2 regions of the Paenarthrobacter sp. 10L412 genome follow, and region 1 is predicted to be linked to the other one. Evidence: predicted binding sites of a transcription regulator. Region 1 holds the regulator's gene; the other holds the start of a gene.
The links. Region 1 encodes LexA, which represses DNA repair genes until DNA is damaged. Its sites were predicted from a motif close to TCGAACANNTGTTCGA; they were not measured.

Region 2: the regulator LexA is predicted to act here: its motif matches at 5,006-5,021, upstream of ruvA (Holliday junction branch migration protein RuvA).

What each region holds. Positions count from the first base shown of each region.
Region 1 covers NZ_JBFTJT010000002.1:47,716-55,313, forward strand. The annotation lists gene priA (bifunctional 1-(5-phosphoribosyl)-5-((5-phosphoribosylamino)methylideneamino)imidazole-4-carboxamide isomerase/phosphoribosylanthranilate isomerase PriA) at 1-582, opposite strand, end outside; gene AC1DD7_RS01975 (hypothetical protein) at 617-775, opposite strand; gene hisH (imidazole glycerol phosphate synthase subunit HisH) at 776-1,537, opposite strand; gene hisB (imidazoleglycerol-phosphate dehydratase HisB) at 1,534-2,160, opposite strand; gene AC1DD7_RS01990 (histidinol-phosphate transaminase) at 2,207-3,325, opposite strand; gene AC1DD7_RS01995 (LysM peptidoglycan-binding domain-containing protein) at 3,403-3,762, opposite strand; gene lexA (transcriptional repressor LexA) at 4,118-4,861, shown strand; gene AC1DD7_RS02005 (ATP-dependent DNA helicase) at 4,871-6,928, opposite strand; gene hflX (GTPase HflX) at 6,921-7,598, opposite strand, start outside.
Region 2 covers NZ_JBFTJT010000010.1:301,201-308,798, forward strand. The annotation lists gene secF (protein translocase subunit SecF) at 1-796, opposite strand, end outside; gene secD (protein translocase subunit SecD) at 796-2,547, opposite strand; gene yajC (preprotein translocase subunit YajC) at 2,662-3,042, opposite strand; gene ruvB (Holliday junction branch migration DNA helicase RuvB) at 3,229-4,305, opposite strand; gene ruvA (Holliday junction branch migration protein RuvA) at 4,298-4,942, opposite strand; gene ruvC (crossover junction endodeoxyribonuclease RuvC) at 5,047-5,625, opposite strand; gene AC1DD7_RS16055 (YebC/PmpR family DNA-binding transcriptional regulator) at 5,671-6,426, opposite strand; gene pdxT (pyridoxal 5'-phosphate synthase glutaminase subunit PdxT) at 6,430-7,131, opposite strand; gene AC1DD7_RS16065 (MurT ligase domain-containing protein) at 7,245-7,598, shown strand, end outside.

The sequences.
Region 1 (7,598 bases):
CGTTTTCTGCACCATCTGGCGCAGCAAGTCAACGTTCGGGCCCTGCAGCGTTCCGTCTTTGGTGACGTCGGTGACCACGTAGCGTGCGCAACCGGCGTCCTCCAGGCGGGCAAGAACTTCCCAGAGGTCGCCGCCTTCTTTGGTCCAGCCGCGACCCGCCAGGGTGGTACCACGGACATCGAGGCCGACGGCGATCTTGTCACCGAAGCGGTCAATGGCGCGCCGTGTCCATTCAGGGTTCTCCAATGCTGCTGTGCCGAGGTTCACCCGCTCCACGCCCAATTCCAGGGCGCGTTCCAGCGACTCGTCATCCCGCAGACCGCCGGACAACTCAACTTTGACGTTGAGCTGGGAAACGACCTCGCTGATGAGGTCCGCGTTGTTCCCACGGCCAAAAGCGGCGTCGAGGTCCACCATGTGCACCCACTCAGCACCGGCGTTCTGCCAGTTCAGGGCGGCTTCCAGAGGCGTTCCGTAACTGGTTTCCGAGCCTGCCTCGCCTTGCAGCAGGCGGACTGCCTGGCCATCAACGATGTCGACAGCGGGGAGGAGTTCCAGAACGGACTGGGCAGAGGTGGTCATGTGTGTCCTAGGAGTTGATGGGGACGCGAGGCGTTCAGTTGCCCGGCAGCGTCAGGAGATAGGCGGCAAGCAGGGACATCCCCGCCAGCACATAGAAGGAAACGGAAACCCACAGTGGCTTCTTCTGCTGGTGGAAAGAGATACCTCCACCCACCAGCACGCCGGCAAGGCCCATAAGCACTACCGACCACACTTAGGCTGCACCACGATCATCCGGTGCCGGAGCCTGTGCCACCGTGGATCCAGGTTTGCGAAGCCCGTCCACCCAGTTGCGCAGGAGGCGCGCCCCGGCGTCTCCGGATTTCTCGGGGTGGAACTGGGTTGCGCACAGGGGGCCATTTTCAACAGCAGCGATAAAGCGGGCACCGTGCTCGGACCACGTCACCAAAGGTGGGGTCATCCGGGGCTGAACGACGTCGAAGTTCCACTCCTGCACGCCGTATGAGTGCACGAAGTAGAAGCGTTCCTGCTCGACGCCTGCGAAAAGTTTGGATCCTTCAGGCACGTCCACCGTGTTCCAACCCATGTGGGGAACCACGGGGGCCGGAAGGAGTTCAACCTTGCCGGGCCATTCGGCCATGCCCTCGGACTCGGTGCCGTGCTCGACTCCGGCTTCGAAGAGCACCTGCAGCCCAACGCAGATTGCCAGGACGGGCCGTCCACCTGCGACGCGGCGGCCAATCATGCGGATGGCATCGACGGCCTTGAGTTCCCTCATCACCGTTTCAAAGGCACCCACGCCGGGGACCAGCAGCCCGTCGGCATTCAGCACGTCCTCAGGCTTGGAGCTGAGAACCACCTCGGCGCCTGCACGCTCAAGGGCGCGAACGGCCGAACGGACGTTGCCCGAACCGTAGTCCAGCACCGTAACCGTGGGCTTACCTTCAGGCGACTCCGGCTTGACGGTAGCCGAAGCGTCAGTAACCGCACCGTCCTTCAGGATTTGCCCACTCATAGCGCCCCCTTGGTGGATGGAATGCCCTCGACGCGGGGATCCGACTCCACTGCCGAGCGAAGAGCCCGGGCAAAGGCTTTGAACTGGGCCTCAACGATGTGGTGCGGATCGCGGCCTGCAAGAACGTTCATGTGCAGGCAGATACCGGCGTGCAACGTGATGGCCTCAAAGACGTGACGGGTCAGCGAACCCGTGAAGTGGCCACCGATCAGGTGGTATTCCTGCCCTGCAGGTTCTCCTCCGTGCACCAGATATGGGCGCCCCGAAACATCCACGACAGCGTGCGCCAAGGCTTCGTCCAAAGGAACCGTTGCTTCGCCGAAGCGGCGGATTCCGGCTTTGTTGCCCAAGGCAGTACGCAGGACCTCACCAAAGGTAATGGCCACATCCTCCACGGTGTGGTGGGCATCAATGTGGGTGTCACCCGTGGCTTTGACGGTCATGTCAATCAGGGAGTGCTTGCACAACGCCGTCAGCATGTGGTCATAGAAGGGAACCGTGGTGCTGATGTCCGAGACACCGGTGCCATCCAGGTTGATCTCCACCAGGACGGAGGATTCGCTGGTGGTGCGCTCCATGCGCGCAGTGCGGTCAGCGGACGGCTTGGCGCCGGTTTCGCTCATTGGGACGTCCTTATACACGAAGAATGGGGTGGGTCTATTGACAAGTTTAGTTGGGCTGGGACGCAGGGCTGTCCAGAAGGGCTTCCAAGGCCTCAAGGAAGGCCGTTGTTTCCTTTTCTGTTCCCGCAGTCACCCGCAGGTGCCCTGGAATGCCGACGTCGCGGATCAGGACGCCCGCATTCAGCAAGCCCTGCCAGATCGCGTGCGGGTTCGAAAGCCCACCGAAGAACACGTAGTTTGAGTCCGAGGCTGCCGGCTTGAGTCCCATTCGGAGGAGCTCGGTCACAATCCGGTCCCGTTGGACCTTGATGTCCTCGACGTCGGCCATGAGCGCTTCACGGTGGTTGAGGGCGGCCAGGGCCGTGGCTTGCGTGACGGCTGAGAGGTGGTACGGCAGCCGAACGAGCCTGATGGCATCGGTAACTTCAGGTGCGGCAGCCATGTAGCCCAGGCGCGCACCTGCCAGGGCAAAGGCCTTGCTCATGGTGCGCGAGACGATCAAACGCTCCCGCCCGGGAAGCAGCGTCAGCGCACTCGGCGTGTTGTCGTGCGCGAACTCGTGGTAGGCCTCGTCCACGATGACGATGGCTTGGCTGGCCTCGCCGGCTTCGTACACGGCTTCGACCACGTCCAAGCCCAGTCCCGTTCCTGTGGGGTTGTTCGGAGAGCACAAGAACACGATATTTGCGCCAGTCTCCTTCACCTGGGCAGCAGCAGAAGCGGCATCCAGGCCATAGTCATCAGCCCGCACTCCACGGACGTACTCGGTGTCCGTGCCACTGGCAAGCAGCGGGTACATGGAATATGTGGGAGGGAAGCCCAGCGCCTTGCGCCCTGGACCTCCGAAGGCCTGCAGAATCTGCTGCAGGACCTCGTTGGAGCCGTTGGCTGCCCAGATATTCTCCGCGGAAAGCCCGTGTCCGAGGTAATCGGCGAGGGATTCACGAAGTTCGGTGAACTCGCGGTCAGGGTATCGGTTCAAGCCTGTGGCCGCGGCCGCAACAGCCTCGGTAATGGCCGCTTGCACATCGGCCGGCACGCCATGGGTGTTCTCGTTGACGTTGAGCAAAATGGGGACATCAAGCTGCGGTGCGCCGTAGGGGCTCAGTCCACGCAGGTTGGTCCGGAGGGGAAGTCGGTCAAGTCGCTCAAGCTGGTCACTCACCAAGACAGTTTAAGGTGCCGGTGCGACTGCAGAGTAACTGTGACGCCAGGGACGGTGACCCATAGCACCCTGGCCGCTCAATTGGCGGGAACGAACAGCTGCTGGCCAGGCTGGATGCGTCCCCCGCGGAGATCGTTCAACTGGATGATTTCTGCAATGACATCACGAGGGTCCCGCTCCGGCGCGGCCGCACCGGCGATGCCCCACAGGGACTGCCCGGGCTGGACAGTCACCGTAACGGCCACCGGCGGCCGCAGCTGGCCTTGGGAATCAGAAGCTTTGGCCGGGGAGTTGATGAAGCCGGCAAGGCTCAGCAGCGCGGCAAGGAGCAGCATGGTGGGAATTCCGAAGAAGACGATCCTGCCGCGTTGGGTTAGCCGGAGACGCGCAGGAGCCGGAGTGTTGCGGAATTCATGGAACGTTGAGATTGCGGACATGAGCTGAGCCCTTCTGAGCGATTGCCTGCATCGGATGCCCGTTGCCGGCTGCCAATTCCTTGTGCTCGTTGTACCCGGCCCGGATGTTCGAACACTTTCTTCGAACATCCGAACTGCGTTCAACTTTTATAGAACACATATTCGAACCTTGCTATGACATTTTTAGCACTTATCAACGAACGGTGTCGAGACTCGCTAGAACGAATGTTTGATAAACGCCTGTGCCTGGCCTAGGTTTGAGTGAAGAAACAGGCACTGTTTCAGTGGAACAGGAGGGTCTGACATTTTTTCAGATCCAACATCCCCGGGCGCACTTCAGACCGTGACCGGGCGGAACGGAAGGGCAATGGCGAACATGGCAGCGAAAGCCACCGGCGGCGGGGCACCCCTGCGGAGCCAGCAGCCTCAAAAGAGTCCCAAAAGCCTGACTGTCCGGCAGAAGAAAATCCTGGAAACCATCCAGCGCTCTGTCAATGACAACGGGTATCCGCCCAGCATGCGCGAGATTGGCGACACCGTTGGTCTCGCGAGCCTCTCCAGCGTCACGCACCAGCTCTCCCAGTTGGAGAAGCTCGGCTACTTGCGCAGAGATCCCAAGCGCCCCCGCGCCATGGAAGTACTCATGCCTTTGACCCTTGACGGCGGCACAATTCCCGGAGTTGAAGCAGCTACTACACTGCGCAGCGCAGGTGGACTTGCCGTGACGGAATTGGCCAGCGCCAGCGACACCGCGATGGTGCCCTTGGTAGGACGCATCGCAGCCGGTGGGCCCATCCTGGCCGACCAGACTATTGAGGACGTCTTGCCCCTGCCCCGGCAACTGGTGGGCCACGGCGAACTGTTCATGCTGAAGGTCGCTGGGGACTCAATGATCGATGCCGCAATTTGTGACGGTGACTGGGTGGTTGTCCGCCGCCAGAATGACGCCATCAACGGTGACATCGTGGCAGCACTCCTGGATGACGAAGCCACAGTAAAAACCTTCCGCCAGCGGGACGGCCACACCTGGCTGCTCCCCCAGAACACGCAGTACGAGCCGATACTTGGAGACCAAGCCACCATTATGGGCAAGGTCGTCTCGGTCCTGCGCTCCCTCTAGGGCGTTCGCCTACGTTTTCTTTGCGCCCAAGCGTTCCAGGACGCCGCGCACCACGTTGCGGTCCGTCGTTGCCCAAAATGGCGGCAAAGCGGCACGCAGGAACCCGCCGTACCGTTCGGTGGAAAGCCGTGAGTCCAGGACAGCGACCACGCCTTTGTCGCCGGTGGAGCGAATAAGGCGTCCTGCTCCCTGTGCAAGACGAATTGCCGCGTGGGTAGCTGACACCGCCATGAACCCGTTGCCCCCGGACTGTGCAACGGCTCGCGAGCGTGCGGTCATCAGCGGGTCATCGGGCCTCGGGAACGGAATGCGGTCAATCACCACAAGGCGGCATGAACCGCCAGGGACGTCCACGCCCTGCCACAGGGACATGGTGCCGAAGAGGCAGGTGTCCGGTTCATCGGCAAACTGCTTCACCAGTGCTGCCATAGTGGATTCCCCCTGGCAGAGGATGTCCACATCCAGCCGTGGCCGCATCGCGTCTGCGGCTTCCTCGGCCGCCCGACGTGAGGAGAACAGGCACAGGGCTCCCCCACCGGATGCACGGATGAGGTCTTCAAGCTCATCCAGTGCCTCGGGAGAAGTGCCCCTGCCGGGCTTGGGCAGGTGCTTGGCCACGTAAAGGACACCCTGCTTCGGATAATCAAAAGGCGATCCGACGTCCAACCCGGTCCAGCTGGGCGCACCATCTCCAATGAGGCCCAGGCCACCTGCTGCGGGCTCAAAGGCGGATCCAATAGCCAGCGTGGCAGAAGTAAGCACCACTGTGTGCCCCGCGAAAAGGCCTTCCCGCAGCCGGCCAGCAACGCTAAGCGGGGCGATGTTGATCAGTGCGGGCGCGGTCTCGTCCGGGTGCGAGTACCCCTGCTGGGGATCGAAGGTGCTGTTCCTGGAGAACCACACCACTTCACGGTTCTCCTTGGCTGCGAGCATCCGCTCGCACAGTTCCAGAATGAGCATGAGCCGTGAGCGCGCAAGCTGCCTGCCGCCGTCGACCGCGTTTGAAGAGTCAGTCTTCGAGTCAGACAGTGCGGCGCGTGTGGCATCGCGCAGTTGGTCCAGGCAGTCCAGTTGTTCGTCGTTGAGCCCATTGGGCAGCAGACCGTTGGGGACTCCGGCAATGGCCATGTCCAGTCGATCGGCTGCCGCGTTCAGGGCGTCTACGGTAATAGCAGTGTGTTTGCGCGCGCTCGAAGCGGCAGCATGCACCATTGCCACGGACAGCTGACCTGTAACGGCCCCCGTGACCCGGTCCTGCAGCTCATGCGCTTCGTCAACCACCACGACGTCGTACTCGGGCAGGACAGCAAGTCCTTCGAAGGCACTGACGGCCAGCATGGCATGGTTGGTCACCACGACGTCGGCCTCAGCCGCTCTGGCCCGTGCCTGCTCGCTGAAGCACTCCTCGGCAAGGGGGCATTTTTGCGCTCCCAGGCACTCCATGGACGTCACGGAGACCTGCCTCCAGGCGCGGTCGGTAACGCCCGGCATCAGTTCATCGCGGTCGCCTGTGGCCGTCTTTTCGGCCCATTCACGGAGCCGGACCACTTCCTTACCCAATTGCGACGACGGGCCGCCAACCGCCGCTGCGAAATGCGGCACGCTGGTGTCCTCACCCAGGGAAAAAAGTTGGCCCTCGGACGGCTCTTCGCTGGGGAAGCCGCCCTCCAGCTTTTGCAGGCAAACATAATTTGCCCGGCCCTTGACGAGTGCCACGTTCACGGGACGCTCAAGGGCCGGGCTTATGGTCTCCAACAGCCGGGGCAGGTCCCTGCCCACAATCTGTGTTTGCAGGGCCAAGGTAGCGGTGGACACGAGCGTGGGTTTGTCGCTGTCCATGGAATGTGCGATTAACGGAATCAGGTAAGCCAAAGACTTACCCGTTCCCGTTCCCGCCTGGACCAGCAAATGTTCACCGGACTCGATGGCCCTGGTGACTTGCCTTGCCATCTCGTGCTGGCCTGAACGGCTTTGACCGCCCATCCCGGCAACAGCTTTGTCCAACAGCTCGAGGGTGAACTTCTCCCCCACTGACTCGACGACGTCCGCCGCCACCTTCTCAACCATTGCTGACGAATGACTCCAGCTCGGCGGCCAATCCTTCACGAACCATGGCCACCACGCGGGTTCCGTTTTCCTCGTGCTCGAGGCTCAGGATTTCCGAATCGGAGTTGTGCAGCTTGTTGACCATGTCGCCGCGGTCATACGGGATCAGCACCTCGAGGCGGACTCCCGGCCGGGGAATGGACCGGCTGACCTCTTCCAGGAGTTCAGGAATGCCCTGGCCCGTGCGGGTGGAAACCACGGCGTGCCGCGGCTCCTTCTGCTTCAGGCGTTCCACGACGAAAGGATCCGCTACGTCCACCTTGTTCAGGACGATGATTTCCGGGACCTTGCGGGCGTCGACCTCGGTGAAGACAGCACGCACTGCCGCGATTTGCCCTTCCGGGTCCGGGTGGGAGGCATCCACGACATGCAGGATCAAGTCTGCGTCCGCTACTTCCTCCAGGGTGGAGCGGAAGGCTTCCACCAGCTGCGTAGGCAGCGAGCGGACGAATCCAACGGTGTCAGCCAACGTGTAGCCGATGCCATCCGGCGTCTGTGCCTTCCTGACAGTCGGGTCCAGGGTGGCGAACAGGGCGTTTTCCACCAGCACTCCAGCATCGGTCAGACGGTTCAGGAGGGAGGACTTTCCAGCGTTGGTGTAGCCGGCGATGGCAACCGAAGGTACGGCATT
Region 2 (7,598 bases), on a different contig from region 1:
AGAGGATCGCCGCAACCGGAAGGACGGCAACCATCATGGTGTTGATGGACCGGACCAGGGTTTGGTTGACCGCAAGGTTGACCTCTTCACCGAAGGTCCGGCGCGTGGAGGTGGAAATGTCCGCTGTGTTCTCGCGGATCTTGTCGAAGACCACCACGGTGTCATACAGCGAATAGCTCAGGACAGTCAGGAAACCGATGATGGCCGATGGCGTCACCTCGAAATCACTCAGGGCGTAGACGCCCGCTGTGGTGAACATGGTGACGAGCATGCCCACCAAGGCAGAGAGTGACATCTTCCAGGTCCGGAAATACAAAGCCATGAGGACAGCAGCCAGGCCGACGAACACGACCAGCCCAATGAGTGCCTGGCGTGTGACATCCTGACCCCACGTGGGACCAACAAAGTTTGATGTCACCTCGTTGTCCGTTACACCGTAAGCGGTGGTCAGGCCCTCTTTGATGCGGTTGGTCTCGTCATCGGTCAGCTGATCCGTCTGAATCCGCATGGTGTTGCCCGCCACGTTCGCAACACGGGGAATGGCACCGGATACGACGTCATGGACAGCCTTTTCGCCCAGACCGGCATCGGTGGTCTTCACGTTCGAAACGGTGAACTCCGAGCCGCCGCGGAACTCGATACCGAGGTTGAAGCCGCCCTTCAAGACCGGGATCAGGATGGAGAGGGCCACAGCGACCGCAGCAATGATGAACCAGATTTTCTTGGAATCAACAAAGTTGTAAGAGCGCTTGCCCGTGTAAAGCTCGTTGCCGAAGGTTGCGAAGCTCGTGGTCATTACTTCTCCTCCTTGGTGCCGTTGGAAGGACCGGTCAACTGGCCCTTCTCGGCGAGGCGCCGTTCGGCGATGGTCATGCGGCGTTCGGCTTCAGCCGCGGCACCTGTATTGCGTGCACGGACAACGGCCGGTTTCTCAGCAGGTGTGCGGAGACGTCCGGCTCCCCGATACAGCGGGACAGCTCCCAGACGGTCAGGTGACAGGCCGGAGAACCTGTGGCCTTCGCCAAAGAACCTTGTGCGGGCAAGGACCTGCAGCATGGGGTGCGTGAACATGAACACCACAATGAGGTCAGCCACAGCCGTGAGGCCAAGCGTGAACGCGAAGCCACGCACATTGCCTACAGCCACGAAATAAAGGACCAAGGCTGCCAGCAAGTTCACTGCCTTGGAAGCCAGCACAGTCCGCTTGGCACGCTTCCAGCCATTTTCGACGGCGGATACGAGCCCGCGGCCCTCGCGAAGTTCATCGCGGATTCGTTCGAAGTACACAATGAACGAGTCGGCCGTCTGTCCGATGGCCACGATCAGGCCTGCAACACCAGCGAGGGAAAGGCGGTAGTTTTCAGTCCACCCCAGAATGGCGATGGCAAGGTAGGTCAAACCACCGGCGACAACCAGGGAAGCAATGGTGACAAAGCCAAGGGCCCGGTACTGGAACAGCGAGTACACAACCACCAGCAACAAGCCGATGAGGCCGGCAAGCAGGCCGAGCCGGAGCTGATCGCCACCGAGCGTGGCAGAGATCTGTTCCTGGGACTGGATCTCGAAGGAGATCGGCAAAGCACCATAGCGGAGTTGGTCGGACAGTGCTTTTGCTGAGGCCTGGGTGAAGTTACCCGTGATCTGCGGTTTTCCGTCAGTGATGACAGCAAGGGACCTCGGTGCTGAGATGACCTTGTCATCAAGGACAATGGCGAATTGTGCCTTGGGGTCGTTGCCGCCCTGGGCAAGGGACGCGGTGTAGAACTGGTTCAGCCGCTCCGTAACTTCCTTGAACTTGGCAGTTGCCTCGGAGTTGAACGTGATGTTCACACCCCAGGAGTTCGTCACCGATCCCTGTGCGCCCTGGACCTGCGAGAAGGACGAGGAGCTGATGTCCTGGCCTTTGACCTCGACCGGACCAAGGATGTACTTGATGGCGGGAGTCTTGTCCGTTGCCGGTTCGCAGGTCACCAGAGGCTTCGCCGGATCAGAACGTTCCCGCTTCTCAGTGGAAGGGTTGACGCAGTCGAGCGCCTCGAATTCCTTGTAGATCTCAGGAGTCACCCAGTTGGTGTCGCTCGCGTTGGTGGGCTCTGCGGTGGGCTTGGGCAGCTTGTCATCCGGTGTACGGGATTCGACAGGGACGGCAGCAGGATCAGCCGCAGCGATCACCGGGCGGAAGTTCATGTCCGCCGACGCTTGGATAAGATCACGGGTTTCCTTGGACGGAGTTCCCGGGAGACTCACCACCACGTTGCGCCCCGACTGGGTGCTGATCTCGGCTTCGGCAACACCGGAGCCGTCTACACGCTGCCGGATGATGGCAACTGCCTGGTTGAGCTGTTCCTCAGTGATCTCGCTGGAACCCTCTACCCGCGGTGCCAGGATCATCTGGGTGCCGCCCTCGAGGTCCAAGGCAAGTTTGGGAGCCCAGCTTGCATGGCCGGAAATGACTCCGCCACCCAGGACAGCGGTGAGTACAACGAATATTGCTCCAAGCCAAGTCAGCACCCTGCGGGCTGAGTTTTTGGGGCCGGTCCGTGCCATTATCGATCTTCCTTTTATCGCCGGACAGCCGCCGGCGGACGCTGGTGAGCGTCTGCCGGCGGCCTTCCGCTGCCGTAGAAGTGTCCTTGCGCGGTGTTGCCGCGACTGACGGTGCTAGTTGTCCTTCTTGTCCTCTTTGTTGAGGCGCGCGATGGTTTCATCCGGCGTCTCAGTCGCAGCCGGGGTCTCATCGGCAACGGTCAGCGAAGAAGCGTCGTCCGGAACAACAGGGGCTTCCTCTTCAGTCTTTTCGACCACCTTGGTGACGGCCTGGCGGTGAACCGTAGCTTCGTTTCCGGGAGACAGCTCGATAACGACCTTGTTCTCAGCTTCATCGATGGACACGATGCGTCCGAAAAGACCAAAGCTGGTCATGACATCGACGCCCGGAGCGAACTTGGACTGCATCGCAGCCTGCTGCTGCTGGGTCTTCTTGTTGCGGCGGAACATCATGAAGACAAAGAGTCCAAGCATGACGAACAGCAATATGGTCATTGGATCCACAGGGAAGTTCCGTTCTTTACTTACGTTTTGGTTCACGGCAACGTCCCCGGCAGATCCTGCGGCCACGGGACCAAACCCGCATAGCAACGCGCTTCACCGCGAAGCGGGCGCATGGATCAAGGACTCGAACGTGCCGAGCGTCATACCAGTCTAGTGGGAAAAGCTGAATACAGCGTGTTAACCGATGGTATCTACGCTTTCAGCGTGGTTTTCATCCTCGTCAAACAAGGCAAGGGTCTCCTGGCCGAATACGCCCGCCGGCACAGCATAACCGAGGTGTGTCCATGCTGGTGCCATGGCGATGCGCCCACGGGGTGTCCGCCCAAGCAGTCCTTCGCGCACCAAGAACGGCTCAGCCACGGTCTCTACCGTTTCGGGTTCTTCGCCCACGGCAATCGCCAAGGTGGACAAGCCAACCGGGCCACCGTTGAACTTGGTAATGAGGGCTTCAAGAACGGACCGGTCCAGCCTGTCCAGGCCACGCTCGTCTACTTCGTACATATCCAAGGCAGCTGACGCCGACCGGGCGTCGATTTGCTCAATGCCATGAACGAGCGCCCAGTCACGAACGCGGCGCAGGAGTCGGTTGGCTATACGTGGTGTTCCCCGGGAGCGTCCGGCAATCTCGGTGAAACCTGCAGAGTTTACCTTCAGGTCCAGAAGCCCGGCAGAACGGCGGAGGACAAGTTCGAGTTCGGCCACCGAATAGAACTCAAGGTGCCCGGTAAAACCAAAGCGGTCCCTCAAGGGGCCCGGAAGAAGTCCTGCGCGGGTGGTGGCACCTACCAAGGTGAAAGGCGGGAGCTCCAAAGGAATTGCAGTTGCGCCTGCGCCCTTGCCCACCACGATGTCCACGCGGAAGTCCTCCATGGCCATGTACAGCATTTCTTCTGCGGGCCTGGACATGCGGTGGATTTCGTCAAGGAACAGGACCTCGCCCTCCGAGAGCGAGGAAAGGATGGCTGCGAGATCCCCTGCGTGCTGGATGGCCGGTCCGCTGCTGATACGCAGCGGCGCGTTCATCTCCGCTGCAATGATCATGGCAAGTGTGGTCTTACCGAGTCCAGGAGGTCCGGACATCAGTACGTGATCGGCGCTGCGGCCACGCATCTTCGAGGCTTCAAGCACCAAGGCAAGTTGCTTGCGGACCCGATGCTGTCCTACGAAGTCGTGCAGGTTCTTGGGGCGGAGAGCAGCCTCAATGACCCGCTCTTCCGGTTCCTCTCCCCCGCTGACGAGTGACTGCTCAGCCACGGCTGCCTACGCGGTTGCCGGCGCGTGCCCCGTCTTGGCCAAGCCAGCGCAGCGTAGCCCGAAGTATTTGGGCCACGTTTCCTGCGTCTACGAGTTCCGGCGAGTCGGCCATGGCTTTGTCGATGCTGCCGTTGGCGTCTTTCTCGGACCATCCCAAACTGGTCATGGCCGCGACTACCTGGGGCTTCCATTCCACAGTAGTGACCACCGCAGGGGCCGTTCCTGTACCCGTGCCATGAGGGACCAGCTTGCCCGCCAGTTCAAGGACAATCCGGCCGGCAACCTTGGGCCCAATGCCCGGAACCTTGGTGAACGCCTTGCCATCGCCGGTATGCGCAGCTACGCGGATCGCCTCGGGCTCGTGCACCGCAAGTACGGCCAGTGCCAAACGGGGCCCAACCCCGCTGACACTGAGCAGGACGTCGAAGACTTCGCGTTCGTCGTCGTCGGCAAATCCGAACAGCGTGAGCGAATCTTCACGGACGATCATGGAAGTGAAAAGCTTGGCCTCGGCGCCTACTTTTAGGTGGCTTAAGGTCTGCGGTGTAGCAAAAACGCTCATTCCCGCACCGTTGAGGTCAATCACGGCGGTCGACAAGCCAACGTGGGCAACTGTTCCACGGAGAAAACTGATCAAGACCCGGCTCCTGAGGTACTGCCTGCTGTACTGCCATGAATCCATGGCAGCCAAACGGACTATCCGAACATATCTACGAATACCCTAGCAAGGGGTACCGACAATCACCGCCCGCGGCGCGCTTTCGCTTCCGCTTCGGCCCAGGCCCGCTGAGCCGGGGTGAGGGAATCCGTGCCCGAACTCCCGCTGATTCCACCCATGCCGCTGCCTGCCCGCCAAGCATGCGTCAGGGCCAGGGCAAGCGCGTCTGCGGCGTCGGCGGGCTTGGGCGGTGCATCGAGCCGCAGGATTTTGGTCACCAATTTGGTGACCGCATCCTTGTTGGCAGTACCGCTTCCGGTGACGGCCGCCTTGACTTCAGAAGGCGTGTGCAAGGCGACGGGAATGCCGCGACGCGCGGCCGCTGCGATGACAACGCCCGAGGCTTGGGCCACGCCCATCACAGTGCTGACGTTCATCTGCGAAAAAACGCGCTCGACGGCGACGACGTCCGGCTCGTGCAGGTCCAGCCATTCGTCGATTGCCTGTGCAATGACCAAAAGCCGCTTGTCCAGCGTCAACTCGGCCGAAGTCCCCACCACTCCAACCGCCACCATGGTGGCCCGGCGATTCCGCTCGATATCCACTACACCGATGCCGCAACGGGTGAGGCCCGGATCGACTCCCAATACGCGAAGAGTCAAGTCCGGGCCTCCCTGTTTGTTGTCAAAATAAAGGTGCTGCCCTGCCTAGTCGGCGTCGAGGGCAGCCTGCACTTCCTCGCTGAAGTCGGCGTTGCTGTAGACGTTCTGGACGTCATCCAGGTCTTCGAGGGCGTCCACGAGTTTCATGAATTTCCGGGCACCATCAACATCCAGGTCCACCTGCATGGAGGGCACGAATTCAGCTTCATCGGATTCGTACTCGATGCCGGCATCCTTCAAGGCGTCACGGATGGCCTGCAGATCGGAGGGCTCGGAATGCACTTCCCAGTTCTCGCCGCTGTCCTTGACTTCCTCTGCGCCGGCGTCCAGGACGGCCATCAGGATGTCATCCTCGCTCAGCCCATTCTTTGGCAGCACCACGACGCCCTTGCGGGTGAACAGGTAACTGACCGAGCCGGGATCTGCAATGGTGCCACCGTTGCGGGAAATCGCGAGTCGAACCTCGGAAGCCGCACGGTTCTTGTTGTCGGTCAGGCACTCGATCAACAACGCCGAGCCCTGGGGGCCACGGGCTTCGTACATGATTTCGGTGTAGTCGACCACTTCGCCCGTGAGGCCGGCACCACGCTTGATGGCGCGGTCGATGTTGTCGTTGGGAACCGAGGTCTTCTTCGCCTTGGTAACCGCGAGTTCCAGGCCTGGGTTGCCGGCGAGGTCCGGGCCGCCCATGCGCGCAGCAACTTCGATGTTCTTGATCAGCTTTGCGAACGACTTTGCACGCCTGCTATCAATGATGGCTTTCTTGTGCTTGGTAGTCGCCCATTTGGAGTGGCCTGACATGCTTTACGCTTCTCCTCTGATCATTCGAATAAAGAGTTCATGCACGCGCTTCTCACCTGTGACTTCCGGATGGAAAGAGGTGGCCAACAGCTGGCCGGAGCGCACTGCAACAATTCTAGCCAATCCGTGCAAAGTGGCGGTGTGGCTGGCATGCTCCGGATCAACCTGTGCCAGGACCTCGACTCCTGGGCCAACCCGTTCCACCCAAGGTCCACGGATAAAGACCGCGTGCACCGGATCCACGCCGGACTCCCCCGCGCTGAACTCTAGTCCTTTGAAATCGAGGTCGGTTTCAAAGGACTCGCGCTGCCGCCCGAAGGCATTGCGGCGCACCGTGATGTCCAGTCCACCGAAGGTCTGCTGGGGGTTTCCATCCAGATCAGTAGCGGGATCGGCAATCTCATCGGCAAGGAGGATCATGCCGGCACAAGAGCCGTACACCGGGAGGCCTTCGGCGATGCGCTTCCGCAGCGGGTCCGCGAGTTCAAAGATCCTTGAAAGTTTGTCGATCGTGGTGGATTCCCCACCGGGGATGATAAGGCCGTCAACGTCATCCAGCTCAGCGGGGCGACGGATGCCCACACCCGTGGCGCCTGCGGCTTCCACTGCGTGGATGTGCTCGCGGAAGTCGCCTTGAAGGGCCAGTACGCCGATCCGGAGTCCTGCACCCACGCGTGATGAAGCGTCGGAAAGGGGGTTGGTCATTAGGCCATCATAGTGGCCCGGCCCGGAATCTCCTCCCGGAGGACAAGCGGGAGTGCCAGCAGGAGGAGCCCCCACGCCAAGTTCCATGCCCTAACTGGGATATATTACAGAGCATGTTTTCCTTCAGCGTTCCCCTCGGCAAGCTGGTCCGCACACTGTCCCGGCTCCGGGGTGGCGGCTCTGCTTTCCCCGGCCTGGTGGTCGAAAAAATCGATCCCGGTTTCATGCAGAGAACGCTGTCCAGCCTTCCCCACGGCGTGGCAGTTGTCAGCGGCACGAACGGAAAGACGACGACCACCAAAATGGTGGTCGAGCTGCTGGAAAGCCAGGGCCTGAAAGTCTTCACCAACCGCACAGGCAGTAACTTCACCCGGGGCGTGGCCGCCTCCCTCCTCGGCGATGTTGACTGGCGTGGCCGGCTCGACGCCGACGTCGCCATCCTGGAACTCGACGAAGCACATGCCGTG